4 regions of the Agarivorans sp. Alg241-V36 genome follow, and region 2 is predicted to be linked to each of the others. Evidence: predicted binding sites of a transcription regulator. Region 2 holds the regulator's gene; each other region holds the start of a gene.

The links. The regulator sigma-54, encoded in region 2, starts transcription at its own class of promoters, with help from an activator protein. The targets are predictions, from matches to a motif close to GTTGGCACGNNNNTNGNNT.
Region 1: G6R11_RS10630 (PEP-CTERM sorting domain-containing protein) is a predicted target of sigma-54. The motif match lies at 2,736-2,754, and genes of this name have one in related genera.
Region 3: G6R11_RS11965 (THxN family PEP-CTERM protein) is a predicted target of sigma-54. The motif match lies at 1,642-1,660, and genes of this name have one in related genera.
Region 4: G6R11_RS05255 (PEP-CTERM sorting domain-containing protein) is a predicted target of sigma-54. The motif match lies at 2,660-2,678, and genes of this name have one in related genera.

The regions. Positions count from the first base shown of each region.
Region 1 is NZ_UNRE01000004.1:143,825-148,140, reverse strand. Features, by position in the region: gene G6R11_RS10640 (DUF4437 domain-containing protein) at 1-819, opposite strand, end outside; gene G6R11_RS10635 (LysR family transcriptional regulator) at 973-1,926, shown strand; gene G6R11_RS10630 (PEP-CTERM sorting domain-containing protein) at 1,997-2,698, opposite strand; gene prfC (peptide chain release factor 3) at 3,122-4,316, shown strand, end outside.
Region 2 is NZ_UNRE01000010.1:46,490-50,805, reverse strand. Features, by position in the region: gene G6R11_RS19555 (KpsF/GutQ family sugar-phosphate isomerase) at 1-83, shown strand, start outside; gene kdsC (3-deoxy-manno-octulosonate-8-phosphatase KdsC) at 83-634, shown strand; gene lptC (LPS export ABC transporter periplasmic protein LptC) at 631-1,188, shown strand; gene lptA (lipopolysaccharide transport periplasmic protein LptA) at 1,214-1,693, shown strand; gene lptB (LPS export ABC transporter ATP-binding protein) at 1,693-2,418, shown strand; gene G6R11_RS19530 (RNA polymerase factor sigma-54) at 2,471-3,970, shown strand; gene hpf (ribosome hibernation promoting factor) at 3,995-4,282, shown strand; gene ptsN (PTS IIA-like nitrogen regulatory protein PtsN) at 4,291-4,316, shown strand, end outside.
Region 3 is NZ_UNRE01000004.1:462,658-466,973, reverse strand. Features, by position in the region: gene G6R11_RS11975 (serine protease) at 1-563, opposite strand, end outside; gene G6R11_RS11970 (ThiF family adenylyltransferase) at 687-1,550, shown strand; gene G6R11_RS11965 (THxN family PEP-CTERM protein) at 1,710-2,612, shown strand; gene G6R11_RS11960 (THxN family PEP-CTERM protein) at 3,046-3,993, shown strand; gene G6R11_RS11955 (PEP-CTERM/exosortase system-associated acyltransferase) at 4,151-4,316, shown strand, end outside.
Region 4 is NZ_UNRE01000002.1:174,216-178,531, reverse strand. Features, by position in the region: gene G6R11_RS05265 (ABC transporter substrate-binding protein) at 1-761, opposite strand, end outside; gene G6R11_RS05260 (DEAD/DEAH box helicase) at 952-2,175, shown strand; gene G6R11_RS05255 (PEP-CTERM sorting domain-containing protein) at 2,726-3,403, shown strand; gene G6R11_RS05250 (DUF2750 domain-containing protein) at 3,666-4,016, shown strand; gene G6R11_RS21685 (PA3496 family putative envelope integrity protein) at 4,192-4,316, opposite strand, start outside.

The DNA of each region.
Region 1 (4,316 bases), on a different contig from region 2:
TTTAACTTGGTAGCGATTATTGGTGCGAATATACAGGCTTACTTCTTGGTCACCGTTATTAGTGATGTGGTGAGTATAAGCGCCTGAAGACTCAACATAACTACCCGCTTTAAGCTGTTTCGCTGCGCTTTGTTGCTCCGACTTGTAGCCTATTTCACCAGAGATAAGCACCAAACGAAACTCACTGGCTTGGGTTGTGATGGTGCCGGTAAAGCCCGCTGGTAGTTTAAGCATCGAGCCACCCATATCAGCGCTACTTCCCCACACATAAGTTGATTGAACGCCTTTGGCGCTGATATCGTGCAGGTCGTTGCTGTCTAGCCAAACGATGTTGTCTTTATGCAGATTTAACGGGCGCTCTCCATTATCAAAATTTTCTGCTGAGGGTTTTACTAGGTAAGGGCCTGCATCAATTTCTAGGTAAATTAAGTTAGTCTCGCCATTGGCTGCGGTAGTGTGGTCTTCACCTGCTGGCTGAGTCCAGAACGAGCCTGTTGGCATCCACATTTTTTTAGCTTGTGGGTCAGCGTTATGCATTTCGCCTTCAATCACGATGCCGCGGTAGGTGATGTTGTGGATGTGAGGTGGTGACTCAAAACCCTTGTTAAATCTCACCAACATACCAGTAGCAGTATTGGTAGTGCGGTCTCCCCAAAGATCTGCCGCGCCAGGGCTTAGTACACCGCGTAAAGGGTTAAGGTAGCCCCAATTAATTTCTTCAGTAGCGACAACTTTTGAAGAAGACTCGGCAGCTAAACTTGGTGTTGATAGAAGAGCTAAAGATAGGGTAAGCATTGTTGCCTTGGTAGAAAGTGTCATATTGAATTCTCTGTATTGGTGACTTGTGGCCATTTTATGCTGGGTTATTCATTCGATAAACGGGCAAATATCAAATACACTTTCGTTAAAACGTGGATAATGCTCTATCGAGAAGCCAATAGTTATCTGCCTAAATAAGCTAATGGAGCGTTTATGAAAATTGCCGACTTGCAAGTATTGATGAAGATAGCCGAGCTCCAATCGATAACCGCGGCTGCAAATAATTTGGACATGAGTTCTTCTGCTGCAAGTGTTGCGCTAAAACGTATCGAGCAAACACTGGGTGCCGAGTTATTTGTGCGCACCACAAGACAACTACGACTCTCCCCTGAAGGTGAGCGCTACCTTCCCTTGTGTCAGCAAGCGCTGGAGTTATTGCAGCAAGGCCAGGTGTTAATCAACGAAGAGCAACAATCAATAAGTGGTGAAGTTCGAATTGCAGTTTCATCAGAGATGGGACGAAATTTAATGCGCGTCCTGCTTAATAAAGTGATGAGCCAACACCCAGAAGTGAGTTTACGCTTGCATGCCAGTGATAGCCGCAGCGACTTTTATCGGGATGGAGTAGACGTTGCGCTGCGCGCGATGACTCAGCAAGCGAGTAAAGAGTTGAACCTTTATGGCTTTAAGATTTGTAATATTCCACATGTTCTATGCGCTGCGCCAAGCTATATTGCCGAATATGGTGAGCCCAGAACTGTAGACGACCTACCTAATCACAATGCGCTGCTCTACAAGCTATACGAAACTGTTCATGATGGGTGGGAGCTATATGAAGGCGCAAGCAAACATAAGGTTAAGATGCTGAGTAATCGAGCCGTTAATGACGGTGATATTGTGCGGCGTTGGTGTATTGATGGAGTGGGGATTGCAAAAAAATCGGCAATTGATGTGGCTGAAGATCTCCTAGCAAAGCGCCTGCAGCGGATTATGCCGCACTATTCAATACCCTTGACTGAAATGTGGCTGGCACTTCCTAGCCGTCAACTTATTTCTCCTGCCATTCGGCTGATTAGAGATGAGCTCAAACTCAAAATTAAGCAGTTGCGAACACGTTTATTTGAGGCTGAGATCATTGAAGCTAGTGAGTGGCCAGATACTGATTAAGACAATTAGCGGTAACTTCTCACTCGCAATGGCCCAAAACAAAACGCCGCTTACAGCGGCGTTTTTGATCTTACTTCAAGCGCCTTGCCACTAAGCCAAAACAAGCGAGGGCAAATAGGGCAATGCTGCCAGGCTCAGGAACCGAGAAACGAATGTTATCGATAGCACCAGAACCGTTTAGATGAATGCGCATTGAGGCGACTTCGGCCACCTCAAAGTTCAAACGATCCCAAGTATTGTCACCGCCAGTGTGTGGGGTGTAAAAATCTGTTGGGAAAATTTCGTTGTTTTGCGCATCAAACAAGTGAATGGCATTTTGTGGTGTGTAGCCATTTTCTGCTAATTCGATATCGAAGAAGTCGATGCTTTCTAAATACACCGCGCTAGAGAAGTTAATGGTGAAGTAACCGGCTGGGCGACGTCCTTCATCATCAGGGTTTTTACAGACAAGGCCATCACAAGAACTAGGGTTCTCATGGATGATCAACACATTGCCTGGATTAGAAATACCAAGGCTTGGCTGATTAATGTTACTAAAGGGTGATTCAAGATCAGGGTCTTGAGTATTGATTAAGCTGGTATCAAAGGCGACGGCCAAATTGTTTTGGTCTAAACGTACATTGGTTCCATCTATGCTAACACCATGGCTTAGCTGGTATTGGCCATTAACAATTTCACCGTTGCTCAACTCATCAAAAGTGATAATGCTGGCGTGGCTTGCAAAAGAGGCCAGTAAGCCTACAACGGTAAATAATACATGCTTGCGGTTCAAAACAATCTTCCTTGACATAAATGGTTCGACCAGTCCCAGGCAAATACTGTACCAAAAGTGTAAGTCTATAGCTAGTCTGACCTTTTTTATTGATTTACTTAACATTAAATGCTGGGTGTAAAGAAAGCTGACGGACTTTTAATTGTTGAAGTTAATAATAATTAGCCCTGTTTAACCTCAGCAAGTCGCTAGCATAATTATCCTTTTGGTGTTTTTAAGTGCCTCAACAACAGCGATTTTGCTTTTAGCGGGTATTTACCTTGGCTTTTATCTTGTCTAAGTGAAGCGCTGATTGTTTATCAAAGCTAGATCGGTGAAAATACCCGCCAATTACGATTAACTAAACGCTGGGTGATTGTGCTGTTGAGGCCAAGTTGCCGCTTTGCTGCATCCTCGCGTTGCCAAATTAGAAGAATTGATTCGATGTCTAACGCTTCACTCTTGCAAGATATTGCTAGCAGAAGAACCTTTGCGATTATCTCTCACCCGGATGCGGGTAAAACCACCATTACTGAAAAAGTATTGTTGTTCGGAAACGCAATTCAAAAAGCCGGTACGGTTAAAGGTCGCGGCAATGCGACCCATGCTAAATCTGACTGGATGGAGATGGAGAAAGAACGTGGCATCTCGGTAACCACTTCGGTGATGCAGTTCCCGTTTAACGATTGTATTGTAAACCTGCTAGATACTCCCGGACACGAAGACTTCTCGGAAGATACCTACCGTACCTTAACCGCCGTTGACTCCTGTTTAATGGTGATTGATGCCGCTAAAGGTGTAGAAGATCGTACTCGTAAATTAATGGAAGTGACGCGCTTGCGCGATACTCCTATCGTTACTTTTATGAACAAATTGGACCGCGATATTCGTGACCCAATGGAAGTGATGGACGAGGTAGAAAGCGAACTTAACATTATGTGCGCTCCAATTACTTGGCCAATTGGCTGCGGTAAATTGTTTAAAGGTGTCTACCACATTCTTAAAGATGAAGTGATTCTCTACCAAACTGGTAAAGGCCACACCATTCAAGATGCGCAAATCATTAAGGGTTTAGATAACCCAGAAGTGGAAGCGGCCATTGGTGATGAACTTTGCGAAACCTTACGTGATGAGCTTGAGCTCGTACTAGGCGCATCTAACGAGTTTGACCTTGAATTGTTTTTAAGCGGTGAACTAACGCCTGTTTACTTTGGTACTGCCTTAGGTAACTTTGGTGTAGACCATATGCTAGAAGGCCTCACCAACTGGGCGCCAGCACCCAAACCTCGCGCCACCGATGTGGGCGAAGTAAGTGCCAATGATGCTAGCTTCTCTGGTTTCGTATTTAAGATCCAAGCCAATATGGATCCTAAACACCGAGACCGTATTGCCTTTATGCGCATTGTGTCGGGCGAGTACAACAAGGGCATGAAAATGCGCCATGTTCGCTTAGGTAAAGACGTAAGTATTTCTGATGCGGTAACCTTTATGGCAGGCGACCGCGCCGCTGCTGAAAAAGCCATTGCCGGTGACATTATTGGTTTGCATAACCACGGTACTATTCAGATTGGCGACACCTTCACCCAAGGTGAAGCGATGAAGTTTACCGGTATTCCTAACTTTGCGCCGGAAATGTTCC
Region 2 (4,316 bases):
TCAATGGCTTGTTTGTGCTCAAAGACAATACCGTTGTTGGTGCGTTTAATATGCATACCTTGTTGCAAGCTGGAGTGTATTAGTGAGCATTAACACGCCTTATGGCGAAGTAAGCCAAAGCAACTTTGATGCGGCCTCGAAGATTAAGCTGTTAGTGTGCGATGTCGATGGCGTGTTCTCCGATGGTCGCATTTACATGGGTAACGATGGCGAAGAACTAAAAGCATTTCATACTCACGATGGCTTTGGCATTAAAGCTTTGCTTAATATTGGTATCGAAGTGGCCATTATTACCGGCCGCCAATCTAATATTGTGCAACAGCGTATGCAGGCTTTAGGCATTACTCGTATTTATCAAGGCCAACAAAACAAACTAGTGGCCTACCAACAAATGCTCGAAGAGCTGTCATTAAGCCCTGAAGAAGTCGCTTATATTGGCGATGACGTGGTAGACACTCCAGTGATGCGCGCCTGTGGTTTAGGCGTGGCAGTACAAGACGCTCACCCCTTATGTAAACAAAGTGCCCACTTTATTACCCAAACCCGTGGCGGTTTTGGCGCAGTACGAGAGCTTTGTGATTTACTCTTACAGACCAAAGGCGAGTTGGATAACGCTCAAGGTATGAGCGTATGAATCGCCCAACCTGGTTTTTCGCGGGTTTATTTGTATTGGCCTTAGTGCTCTGGCAACTAAGCCCTTCAGAAACAGAGCAGTTTAGTGCCAAACGTGAAGCGAGCAAACCAAACTTTGTTGCCGAAAAGCTCTACAGCGTAAGCTTTGGCGAAGACGGTAGTCCACGCTATCGAATCTATGCTGAGGAAATGGAGTTTTTTGAACAACTTAAGCACACTACTTTCGCGCAACCTAAGATTTTAGTGTACCCAGATCCTAGCCAACCTGTATGGCAAATTGTAGCCGATCACGCTACAGTACAGCAGCAGCAAAATGTCATTTTAAATGACAATGTAGTAATTAAAAATTTGAGTCGAGGCGAGTACGTTCGCGACTTAATAACCGAAAGATTGGAGATCGATCTGCAAACAGAAACCATGAGCAGCGATCAACCTGTTACCGTTTATGGCCCTTCATACGAACTGTATGGCGTTGGCATGGACGGTGATTTAGCCAACGAAATAGTGACTTTATTAGATGATATCGAAGCGGTTTACCACAACCCACAAGAGTAAGTTAGCCCTTGCTGCTAGCTTGTTTATGCTTTCTTGGGGTTCACAAGCACTAGAAGACGACTTCAACAAACAAATTATTGTTGATGCCGACCGTCAACAGGTCAACATCAAAGAAAACCGAGTAACTTTTTATCATAATGTGGTGGTGACTCAAGGTTCGATAAAAATGCATGCCGAAGAACTTAGCGTTATTGGCAGTGAAGAAAAAGGCAGTGAAGTGATGATCGCCAAAGGCGAGCCTGCTACTTTTTATCAGTTACTTGATAGCGGTAAACCGATTGAAGCCGAGGCTAACGAAGTACGTTACGACTTAAAAAGCCAAACGCTAACGTTAACCACCAACGCTCAACTCAAACAAGAAGAGAGTTTGGTAAAAGGTAAAATGATCAAATACAGCATCAATAAACAAGAAATGGTGGCACAAGGCGACGAAAACAGCCGTGTAACTACAATTTTCCTGCCTCAGCAGATTGAAGACTTAACGCCTAAGGAAGACCAGCAATAATGAGTACCCTAATTGCTGAAAACTTAGCCAAGGCCTACAAAGGCCGCAAGGTAGTCAAAAACGTTAGTTTAAATGTAGAAACAGGAAAAATTGTCGGTCTACTGGGACCAAATGGTGCCGGTAAAACAACCACTTTCTACATGGTTGTTGGCCTAGTGCCACGCGACCAGGGCCGAATACTGATCGACGACGATGATATTTCCAGTACAGCCATGCACACTCGCGCACGCAAAGGCATTGGCTACCTTCCGCAAGAAGCCTCTATTTTCCGCCGTTTATCGGTTGAGAAAAACATTCTTGCAGTATTAGAAACTCGTAAAGACCTCGATAAAGAACAACAAATCGGTGCGTTAGACGATCTGCTGGAAGAATTTCATATTGGTCATATTCGCAAAAACCTCGGCATGAGCTTGTCGGGTGGCGAACGCCGAAGAGTCGAGATTGCCCGAGCGCTTGCGGCCGCCCCTAAGTTTATTTTGCTTGACGAACCCTTTGCAGGGGTAGATCCTATTTCTGTTATCGATATTAAAAAGATTATTGAACACCTGCGTGATCGCGGTCTAGGTGTACTCATTACCGACCACAATGTGAGAGAAACTCTCGATGTTTGTGAGCATGCCTATATCGTTAGCCAAGGCGAATTGATAGCCTCAGGAAAACCAGAAGAAATTCTTGAAAACGAGCATGTGAAACGAGTTTATCTCGGCGAACAATTCAAGCTATAGTTAAAGTGTAAGTTTTCAAAAACACAATAAGAAGAAGGAACAGCGGTAGTTAATGAAAGCATCTTTGCAGTTGCGTCTTGGTCAGCAGTTAACCATGACTCCCCAGTTACAACAGGCCATTCGCTTACTCCAGCTTTCAACACTGGATTTACAGCAAGAGATTCAAGAGGCTCTGGAAAGTAACCCTCTACTTGAGGCGGATGAGTCTCACGCGAGTGATGGTGACACAACTGACGCTAAATCAGCCAATGAGAAATCTACCGAAGCTGAATCCACCGCCGATATAGACAATAGTCAAATTGAAGCTGGCGATGCCATTAACCAAGAAACCGTCTCCGATGACTTACCGGTTGATTCCACTTGGGATGATATCTACAGCGCCAGTTCAGCCCCTGCTAGTTCTTCAAGCGGTGCGGCGAGTGATGACAACGACATGGTGTTTCAAGGCGAAACTGTCGATTCCCTGCAAGATCACTTGTTATGGCAAATGCAACTCACTCCTTTTAGCGAAGTGGACCAAGCCATTGCCTTAGCGATTATTGATGCGGTAGATGAATCCGGTTATCTCACCCAAGATTGCGAGCAACTGCTCGAAGGCCTGCGTTCTAGTGACAATAACGACTTAGACGTAGAATTAGATGAAGTAGAAGCGGTACTAAAACGCATTCAACACTTTGACCCTGTTGGCATTGCTGCCAGATCCTTGCAAGAATGTTTACTCATTCAACTAAGCCGTTTTGTCGAAGACACGCCATGGCTAGCAGAAGCCAAAGATGTAGTGTCCAACCACATTGATGTCTTGGCCAATCGTGATTTTCGTTTACTGGCACGCAAAACCAAACTTAAAGAAGATCAACTGCGCGAAGTTATGCGCTTGATTCACACACTTGAGCCGCGCCCAGGTAATGCCGTAGAGCCAAATCAAGCACAATATGTGATTCCAGACGTCTCGGTCATAAAGCGTCAAGGCCGTTGGGTTGTTGAACTCAACCCAGATGCAATGCCTAAACTACGCGTAAACTCTCACTATGCTTCGTTAAGTAAAACCTCTAATGCCACCGATACCCAGTTTATCCGTAGCCATTTACAAGAAGCTAAGTGGTTTATTAAAAGTATTGAAAGCCGTAACGAAACCCTATTAAAAGTATCCAACTGCATTGTTCATCATCAACAGGCATTTTTTGAATATGGCGAAGAAGCCATGAAGCCAATGGTACTGAACGATGTAGCCGAAGCCGTTGAAATGCATGAATCAACCATTTCCCGGGTTACCACCCAAAAATTCATGCATACACCTCGCGGTATCTTCGAGCTTAAATATTTCTTTTCTAGCCATGTGGCTACCGATGGTGGTGGTGAATGCTCATCAACTGCCATTCGTGCATTAATTAAGAAACTGGTAGCTGCCGAAAATACCAGTAAACCACTCAGCGATAGCAAAATTGCTGATATTTTGGCAGATCAGGGGATCAAGGTGGCAAGACGTACGATTGCTAAATATCGTGAGTCTTTAGCAATTCCACCTTCTAACCAACGTAAGAGCCTTATCTAAGGACAATAAAAGGGGAAGATATCTATGCAAATTAACCTTACTGGACACCACGTAGAAATAACTGAATCTTTGAAAGAATATGTCCACACCAAGTTTGCCAAACTCACCCGACGATTCGATCAGATTAACAATGTTCACGTCATCTTAAACGTAGAAAAACTAAACCAAATAGCTGAAGCGACATTGCACCTTAACGGCGGCGAAGTATTTGCAACCTCTGAGCATTCTGACATGTATGCCGCCATCGACAGTCTGATTGACAAGCTTGATCGCCAAGTCATCAAACATAAAGAAAAACTCAACAAACGTTAGTCACCCCAATGCAACTAAATAAAGTACTTAGCTT
Region 3 (4,316 bases), on a different contig from region 2:
TGATAAATATTATAAGGCGACTTGAGGCGCTTAAGCTGCGCAAGGTTGAGCTCGCTGGCTGATCTAGCGGGTATCACCACTGGAGTAATGCTCGAAATAATACCGCGATGGGTGACGGGGTATAAACCTAATACCGCACCGATGGGAAATCCTGTGAAGGCATACAATTCTCCTTCGCGTACTTTTTCGCTTGAAAGTGTTAAGGGCGTTAGAGGCTTGCCATCTACTCTTAATATAGCTAAATCGCGCTCTTCCAAACTGGCTACTAGGCTTGCTATACGTAATTCTGGGGAACGACCTTGGCCAACAAATACGACTAATTTTTCATTTTGTTGCTGATTTAAGCTTTTAGGTATGACATGCGCGTTGGTGGCGATGAGATGGGTGCCCACTACAAATCCGGTACCGCGCAAACTGGCTCTGGGAGAATTAAGTTTATTGTAAGTGCCAATTCCTACGACAGAAGGTTTGATTTTTTCTATAGTATCAGCAAGAGCGCTTGAAGCTTCTACACTAAACAGTGAAGCAAAAGAGGCGAGGATTACGATGAAGGCGAGTTTCATACTGTGTTCTTCCTTGAATGACCTTTTAATCTTAATTTTTACTATGCATTAGAGCAAGTTGCTATGTTGTTCGTGGTTATATGCAGGCGACAGGATGTCGTTAATCTTATAAGGCAATTATTTATGAGTTTTAATTACGAAGATGCTTTTTCTCGAAACATTGGCTGGGTTACAGAAGCAGAACAACAAATATTACGTGGTAAGCGAGTGGCTATGGCAGGTGCTGGCGGAGTAGGTAGCGAACATATTGTTACTTTAGCTCGTTTAGGGGTTGGCAAGTTTCACATCTCTGACTTTGATGAATATGAGGTACATAATTTTAATCGTCAAGCTGGCGCGTTTATGTCTACAGTTGGCCAAGATAAAGTAAAGGTGATGGAAAACATTTGCTTAGACATAAACCCAGAAGCAGAAGTGAAGTCTTTCCCCGAAGGCATATTTGAGCACAATGTTGATGAGTTTTTAGAAGGTGTAGACGTATACGTAGATAGCTTAGATTTTTTTGCCTTGTCTGCGAGAAAGCTGGTCTTTCAAAAATGTTTAGAGAAAAAGATCCCTTTAGTTACCGCTGCGCCTTTGGGGATGGGCTGTGCATTTTTGTGTTTTATGCCAGGTAGCATGAGCTATGAAGAGTATTTTCGATTTGAAGATGCCAGTAGTGAGAATGAGCAATATATAAAATTTTTAATTGGTTTATCGCCAGCTATGTTGCAGCGACCCTACTTAGTTGATCCGAGTCGAGCTGACTTTCATGCTAAAAAGGGGCCGTCTATGCCAATGGCGGTTAAGATGTGTGGCGGAATCGCCGGGACCTATGTGCTCAAAATTTTACTTAATCGTGGTGAGCTGATCACTGCACCTTATGGTTTGCACTTCGATGCCTACCGTAATCGCTTTAAGAAAACCTGGCGGCCAATGGGCAATCGCAACCCTTTGCAGCGTATGGTGTTTAAAATTGCTAAAAAAATCGTCTTAAAGGAAGAGTAGCAATAGTGTTTTTATGTCAGTATGTTTTACATGTCATTATTGTTAAATTTAATTTTAGGTTGTAAGTTATTGTTTTTTATTGTTTATATTTTTTGGCATCGTATTTGCTTTGTAGCGAGTCTTTATATCTAAACGCTATTACCAAATTGGATGGGTGAAATGAACAAATTGAAACTTACTTGCTTGGCTGCAGGCCTAGGATTTGCGAGTATTTCTGCTAACGCTGAACTAATTACTGAATGGAACTATGCTAATGATGCTGGTTTCAAAGAGTGGAGTTCAAACGCTGGCCAACTAGGCATTGACACAAGTGGCGCCACTGCCGATGAGTTTGACCCTCTTTTTGGTGGTGAACTTCCTAAGAATCTTGCATGGGGTACGCCTTACGGTGCAGTTAACCCTCAGCTAAACAAAAGCTCACTTGAGATTGACGACGCTCAGTCTGGTCAAGTAAGCACAAGTGTTGTTGACGGTGTTGGTGCTTTGGATTTTGTTACTGGCACAGGCCTTACTCATGAAAACTGGGGTGTTACTGGTAACACCTTGTCATCAGCAGTATTGTTTGACGGTTTGTTCTTACAACCTCTAGCGCCTTTTGTTGGTCCTGCATTACCTGCTCCAGTACTTGAGTTTGACGTGTTGTTCGAAGAAACGTACAACACACCAACTAACGATACTTGTAAGTATGGCGACACTAAAGTAGGCGAAGCTGGCATTAACCAAGCAGGTTGTGCTGACTTGTTCACTTTAATCTTGGACGATGGTGTGACATTTACTGAAGTGGGCGATGATATTTACCTGCAAAACAGTTTTATTCTACCAATCCCTGGCTTTGATGATTACGTGTACACATTAACCACTCGTCTGCAAGGCTTAACTGTATTAGACGACTTAGATTGTGGTCCTGACTCTACCTGTATTGGTTTCTTAACTGAAGAGAACCAATCAAACGAATTAAAAGCATCTTTTGCAATTTCTGCTGCTCAGGTGACTGAGCCGGGTACACTAGCTATCTTTGGTTTGGGTTTATTAGGTTTGGCTTCAGTTCGTCGCCGTGCTTAAACAGCCTTACTGCCTCAATTACTGCTGCTAGTTAGCAGCAGTAATTTTTTATCCTCTCTAAAACACACCTTCTTTAATATCGCTCCTCTTAATATCGCTTCCCTACTGGTATAGGTATTTACCGATTTGTGTCGGCGGTCGGTTGGCGTTTTAGCTATATGATGTTTATTGCTTAAGCAACTACGGTAGTTAATCGTGCACTTATCATGAAGTGGTGAAATTGTTCATATAATAAGCATAATGGAATGGAGCCCAAGGATCTTTTGGCTTGATAAATATTATCGGTTTTTGTGTCAGTAATTTTTACATCCTAATTTTAGCTATGAGCTGTTCATTTCTTAAGCTATTGCTTTTTAAGCTTTTTTAAAATTGGCACCTAGATTGCTTTGTATGAATTGTATTTCGAATCGTACTGACCAAATGGATGGGTGACATGAACAAATTAAAACTAACTTGCTTGGCCGCTAGCTTAAGTTTTGCCAGCGTTACTGCAAACTCTGCTCTTATTACTGATTGGAATTATCTAAACGACGCTGGTTTCGACGAGTGGACTTCTGATGCTGGTTCTATCGACCCAACGGGTATTGATGAGTCTGGCGCAACTCGTTCTGAGTTCGATGGTTTTGCTGGCGATATTTTCAACGCTCCTGACCCATTGTTTGGTGGCACATTGCCTAAGACTCTTGAGTGGGGTGTTCCTTACGGTGCTGAAAACCCAGACCTTAAGAAAAGTGCTTTGGTAATCGAAGAAGCTAAAGAAGGTACTGTAACTACTAGCGTAGTAGACGGTGTTGGAACTTTGGACTTCGCAGAAGGTACTGGCCTTATGCACGAAAACTGGGGTGTGACTGGTGATACACTGGTTGCTGCTACTTTGTTTGATGGTTTGTTCTTAGGTCCAACAGCACCTATTGCCACTCCATTAGCTCCAGCGCCTGTACTTCAGTTCGGAATCATTTTTGAAGAAACTTATAACACGCCTAGTAACGATATTTGTAAATACGAGCCAACTCAGCTCGTGGGTGCTGCTGGTATTAACCAAGAGGGTTGTTCAGACCTGTTTACCTTAGTGCTAGGCCCAGATGTTACTTTCACTGAAGTTGGTGACGATATCTATCTTCAAAATAGCTTTGTATTACCAATTCCTGGTTACGATGACTATGTATACACCCTAACAACTCGTCTTCAAGGTTTAGAAGTATTAGGTAGTGTTGACTGTGGCACGGGCTTCACTTGTGTTGGTTTTTTAACAGAAGAAGATAAAACCAACGAATTGAAAGCTGGTTTCGCTATCTCTGCTGCACAGGTATCAGAGCCAGGAACTTTAGCAATCTTTGGTTTAGGTCTATTAGGTTTGGCCGCTGTTCGCCGCCGTGCATAATGCTTAATTACAAAGTCGCTAAGTTTTAGCATTGTACATCCAAAGCGCAGTCTAGTTCTGCGCTTTGTTTTTTCTGCAAGCCTGCCTTTTATAATTCTAAATTGTTTCTAAAATCTAAATGTAATATTTAGAAAGTTTGAAGCTTTGAGAGCGCTTTATGATCCGAAACAAAACCGTGAAAACCTTAGCAAGTGTTCCTTACTTTGGGGCTGTTGTGAGAGGTGGCATTTCGCTTTTAGTTAAGCGAGAGGCTAAGTTAATTGCTCAACACTTTGCTGAGTACCTTCGCCCAGTGGTGGCTTACAAAACTGATACCGTGCAAG
Region 4 (4,316 bases), on a different contig from region 2:
AAAAACGCTACTCGCTCTCGATAAAAAATAGGCAGTATTTCATCCCAAGCGTAATCATGGTGATCGGCATTAAAGAAACCCTGCTTAATCAATGAGGCCCACTGCTCGTATACTTGGCTTAATCGAGGATCATAAAAAGACACCTCACCACGCAATACTTGTTGATGAAAACTTAAATCATTAATTCTAAGGTTGAGATGGTCAAACCAAGCCGCGGCCGGCCAATAGTTTTTGGTGCCAATTCCTATGGGCGTAATGCCAGCTTGCTTAAGCTTCTCACACTGACGAACAAAGTCTTCCCAAAATCGCTGTGGCCCACCGTGTTTTTCTATTAGCGATTTACGGTAAAAAATTCCCCAGTGATAATAGGCAAAAGGTAAAGCGTAAACCTGCCCATTTTCACTGACTCCGCTTTGTAAGCGGGCAAAACTTTGGCTAAGTTTTAGCTCATCCCATATATGGTTAATTGGCCTCACTAACCCTTGACGAGAAAACTGAAATAAACGCTCTGAAGCTTGCCAATGCAGTACATCTGGGGAGTGCTCTCCCCCTTGCAACCAATCTTCTATCTCTATCTTATAATCTTCGTCATTGCGAATAATCGATTGAATGTGGATGCCAGTCTCTTGAGTAAAGGCCTCGAACACATGATGAAAGCTATCACGCTGCTTTGGCGTTAATAGTAAAGACACTCTAAGCGGCTCGGCCACACAACTTAAGCTTAAAGAGATAACCAACAAGACCAGCCACTTGAGCAACATAAGGATCCTTCACTATTCGTTTGCTAACCCTCTGGCTAGATGTAGTTAAAGTGTAGTCTCAATTGGCAACATTCGCGTTAACTCAGCTAGGGCTTTAAATGACAAAAAAGCCAATTAAAACAAAAGACAGTAGCAATGGATACGATTAGGTATACTGAGTTCAGCCACTATCAGCTTGTTAGCCAACACCATGAAATTTAGCCAACTGCAACTCAACTCTCATCTACTCAGTAATCTTGCCGCTTTGGGCTACCAGCAAGCTAGCGAGATTCAACAGCAAGCCATTCCTCTAGCATTGGCTGGCCACGATTTAATGGCCTGTGCACAAACAGGTACTGGCAAAACCGCTGCGTTTTGCTTACCCATTTTGCAAAACATTAGCCAGCAAGAGGGGGCTAAACACATCCAAGCGCTGATTATTACCCCCACCCGTGAACTGGCTCAGCAAGTTCACCAAAACCTAGAAAGCTACGCCAAAGGCAGTGGGCTTAACTTTGCCTTAGTGTATGGAGGGGTGAACATAAACAAACAACAGCTAGCACTTAAGCAGCCTTGCAATATAGTGGTGGCTACGCCGGGTCGAATGTTAGATCACTTAACTCGCGGTTCTTGTGACTTAAAGCACTTACAGTATTTGGTGTTAGACGAAGCCGATCGCATGCTGGACCTTGGTTTTAAAGATGAATTAAGCGCCTTGCTAAAGCACTTACCGCAACGGCGCCAAACCATACTGTTCTCGGCGACCTTAGATGCCAGTATCTATCGCTTTGCTAAACCTTGGTTAAACCAAGCCAAACAACTTGAAGTTGCTAAAGCCAATAGCAAGGCAGTAACAATTGAAGAGCGCGTTTACAATGTTGACCAAGATAAAAAAGCCGCCTTGCTTTGCCAAATCATTAAGCAAGCCCAGTGGCAACAAGCTCTGGTATTTTGTCGCACCAAACAAGGTGTCGATAAACTGGTAAAACAGCTAACTCAACAAGGGATTAATGCTTCGGCTCTGCACGGTGATTTAAGTCAAAGCGCACGCGAGCAAAGCTTAGCAAGCTTTAAAACAGCAGAGACAAAGCTGCTGGTTGCCACCGATGTAGCGGCTCGCGGCATTGATGTGAGCAAACTGGCCTGCGTTATTAATCTAGAGCTGCCCTACAAAAGCGAAGACTATACTCATCGCATTGGCCGCACCGGGCGCGCCGGAGAAAGTGGTATTGCCATCACTTTATTGAGTGTTGACGACGAACACTTACTGCACGACTTAGAAGCCCAGCTAGATCGCCGATTACCTCAGCAATGGTATCCTGGCTTTGAGCCCGACTTAAGCCAACCCGCACCTTCTAACAAACGCAATTCTCGTTCAGCCCAAAAGAAGAAGGCACGGAAAAGGGCTTTGGGTGCTAATAGCAAGAAACGCTGATTTAAACCTATTTTGGGTAGTTTTTAGCTCTTCGCCAATTGTCTTTATCCGCTCGGCTAAAAACTTGCCTACATGAGACATTTTATTTTTGTGTATGACTCTAAGCTATTACCGCTGACCATTTTGATCTCTTTAAATCTTCAACTAGACCGGGCAACTTTGTGGCAAAGCACCTTGTAATTGCTTTAATTGCTTAGCCATAAGGTAGGCTACTTGTTAGAGCTGAAGTAAGCGCTTTTGGCACTATGGCTAGTGCATCAGTAGCTCGTGTATTTGCCAGACAAAACATCAATAAACCTAGGTTCTAACGATAATTTACTAAGCCAAATGCCTGAGTACTAAATAATAATATGTTCTTAAGTATTCAAATCTTAATATTTTTGACAGTTTAATTAATTACATCTAGGTGTTTGTTTCTTTTACACTTTCTGACTCAAAGCCCCCGCAGGAAAACACAAACCATTGAATTTTATGCATATAATATTTTGGTATGAAAAGTGCTTACCAGGCGATTAACTTTTTAATCAATAGCAAACAAGGGTATAACTGCATGAAAAAAGTACTAATTTCTTCTATCCTCCTAGGACTTTCGGCATCGGCCAACGCTAGCGTTATCTTTTTTGGGGAAGATCTTAACCCCGGCACGAGTACTGCAAACAGTAGCGCTGCTAAAGATAGCTTTTTTGCATCACTAGTAGGCGCAGGAACAGAAGATTTTGAGTCATTCGCTACAGGTACCAATGGCCCGCTAACCGCTGATTTTGGTGTAGCAGGAACAGCAACCTTATCTGGATCAGGCGATATTGATAATGGAGGCGCCGGTCGCTTCGCAACTTCAGGCTCTCAGTATTGGGAAACAAATCAAAACTTCACTATTGAATTCTCACAAGCAATTTCTGCTTTTGGCTTCTACGGCACTGATATCGGTGATTTTGGCGGACAAATCACACTGGATTTTTTAGGTGGTACATCTACTAGCTATACTGTTGACAATTCAACTAACGCTCCAAATGGCACCCTACTTTACTGGGGTATTATCGATACACTGAACCCTTTCACCAAAATCACTTTCGGCAATACGAACTCTACTGACATTTTTGGATTTGACGATATGACTATCGCTAACCAAACACAAGTACTGCCTAGCCAGGTATCTGAGCCTACTAGCGTATTAATGTTAGGCCTTGGTTTATTAGGCTTCGCAGCAAGCCGCCGTAAAACCAAATAACAAACTAATTTGCTAAGCCACATTCTAAGTGGCTTAGCCCATGGATTTTCCATCTAATTGCAACTTTATTACACACTTAATTCAACACAATTCCCCACTTATTGCTCACACAAAAAATACCAAGATACCTAAGCTTCCCTTCACTAAACCTTCATACTCAAGTCGTTTATTAGCACTTCCTATATGACACCTTTAGGCTATATTACTTGCGTATAAGTTCAATATGCGCAACTATCGCGAGCTAACAACTACGGAGCAACACATGTCTACTTCAGAAACCAATCTATCAGCCTTTAGCCAAGCAGTAATTGCAGCAGGAGAGCTTTGGGTGCTCAGCGCCGATGATGAATTTGTAGTGGTAGATTCCATCGAATTTGAAGCCACTGATGTAATGCCGCTATTTTCTAAGCAGGCCAATGCACAAGCACTATGTATTGAAGATTGGGCCAGCTATCAGCCTGTTGCAGTAAAGCTTGAAGAGTTTTTTGAAGAGTGGCTACCAAGCCTAGATGAAGACAAGGTATTAGTGGCAATAGATTTGGATGAAAACTTAGTAGGTGAAGAAATCGAAGCCTTTACTTTAGCCAAGCAACTCGCCGCAGACGACGCCTAAATCCAAACAAAAAACGCCACTCAAGCAGTGGCGTTTTTTTATAGTGGTCTGTTAACCTTTAGTGGTTAAATTCTTCGAGTAAAAATCATTTTAGCCACGGCAAAATCAGCCGGAAAGTTCAACATACCCTAGGCACTTGGATTACCTAGCTTACTTGTCTAGCAGTTATTCACTTTTAAGAAAATGTACTGAACTCCGATAAAAACGAAGCCAGTTGCTTTCGTTCATGATATTCATCAATACGTCGTCGAGTACGAGAAGTATTTTTGGTCTTTTTGAAATGCTTAATATGAGCAGCTT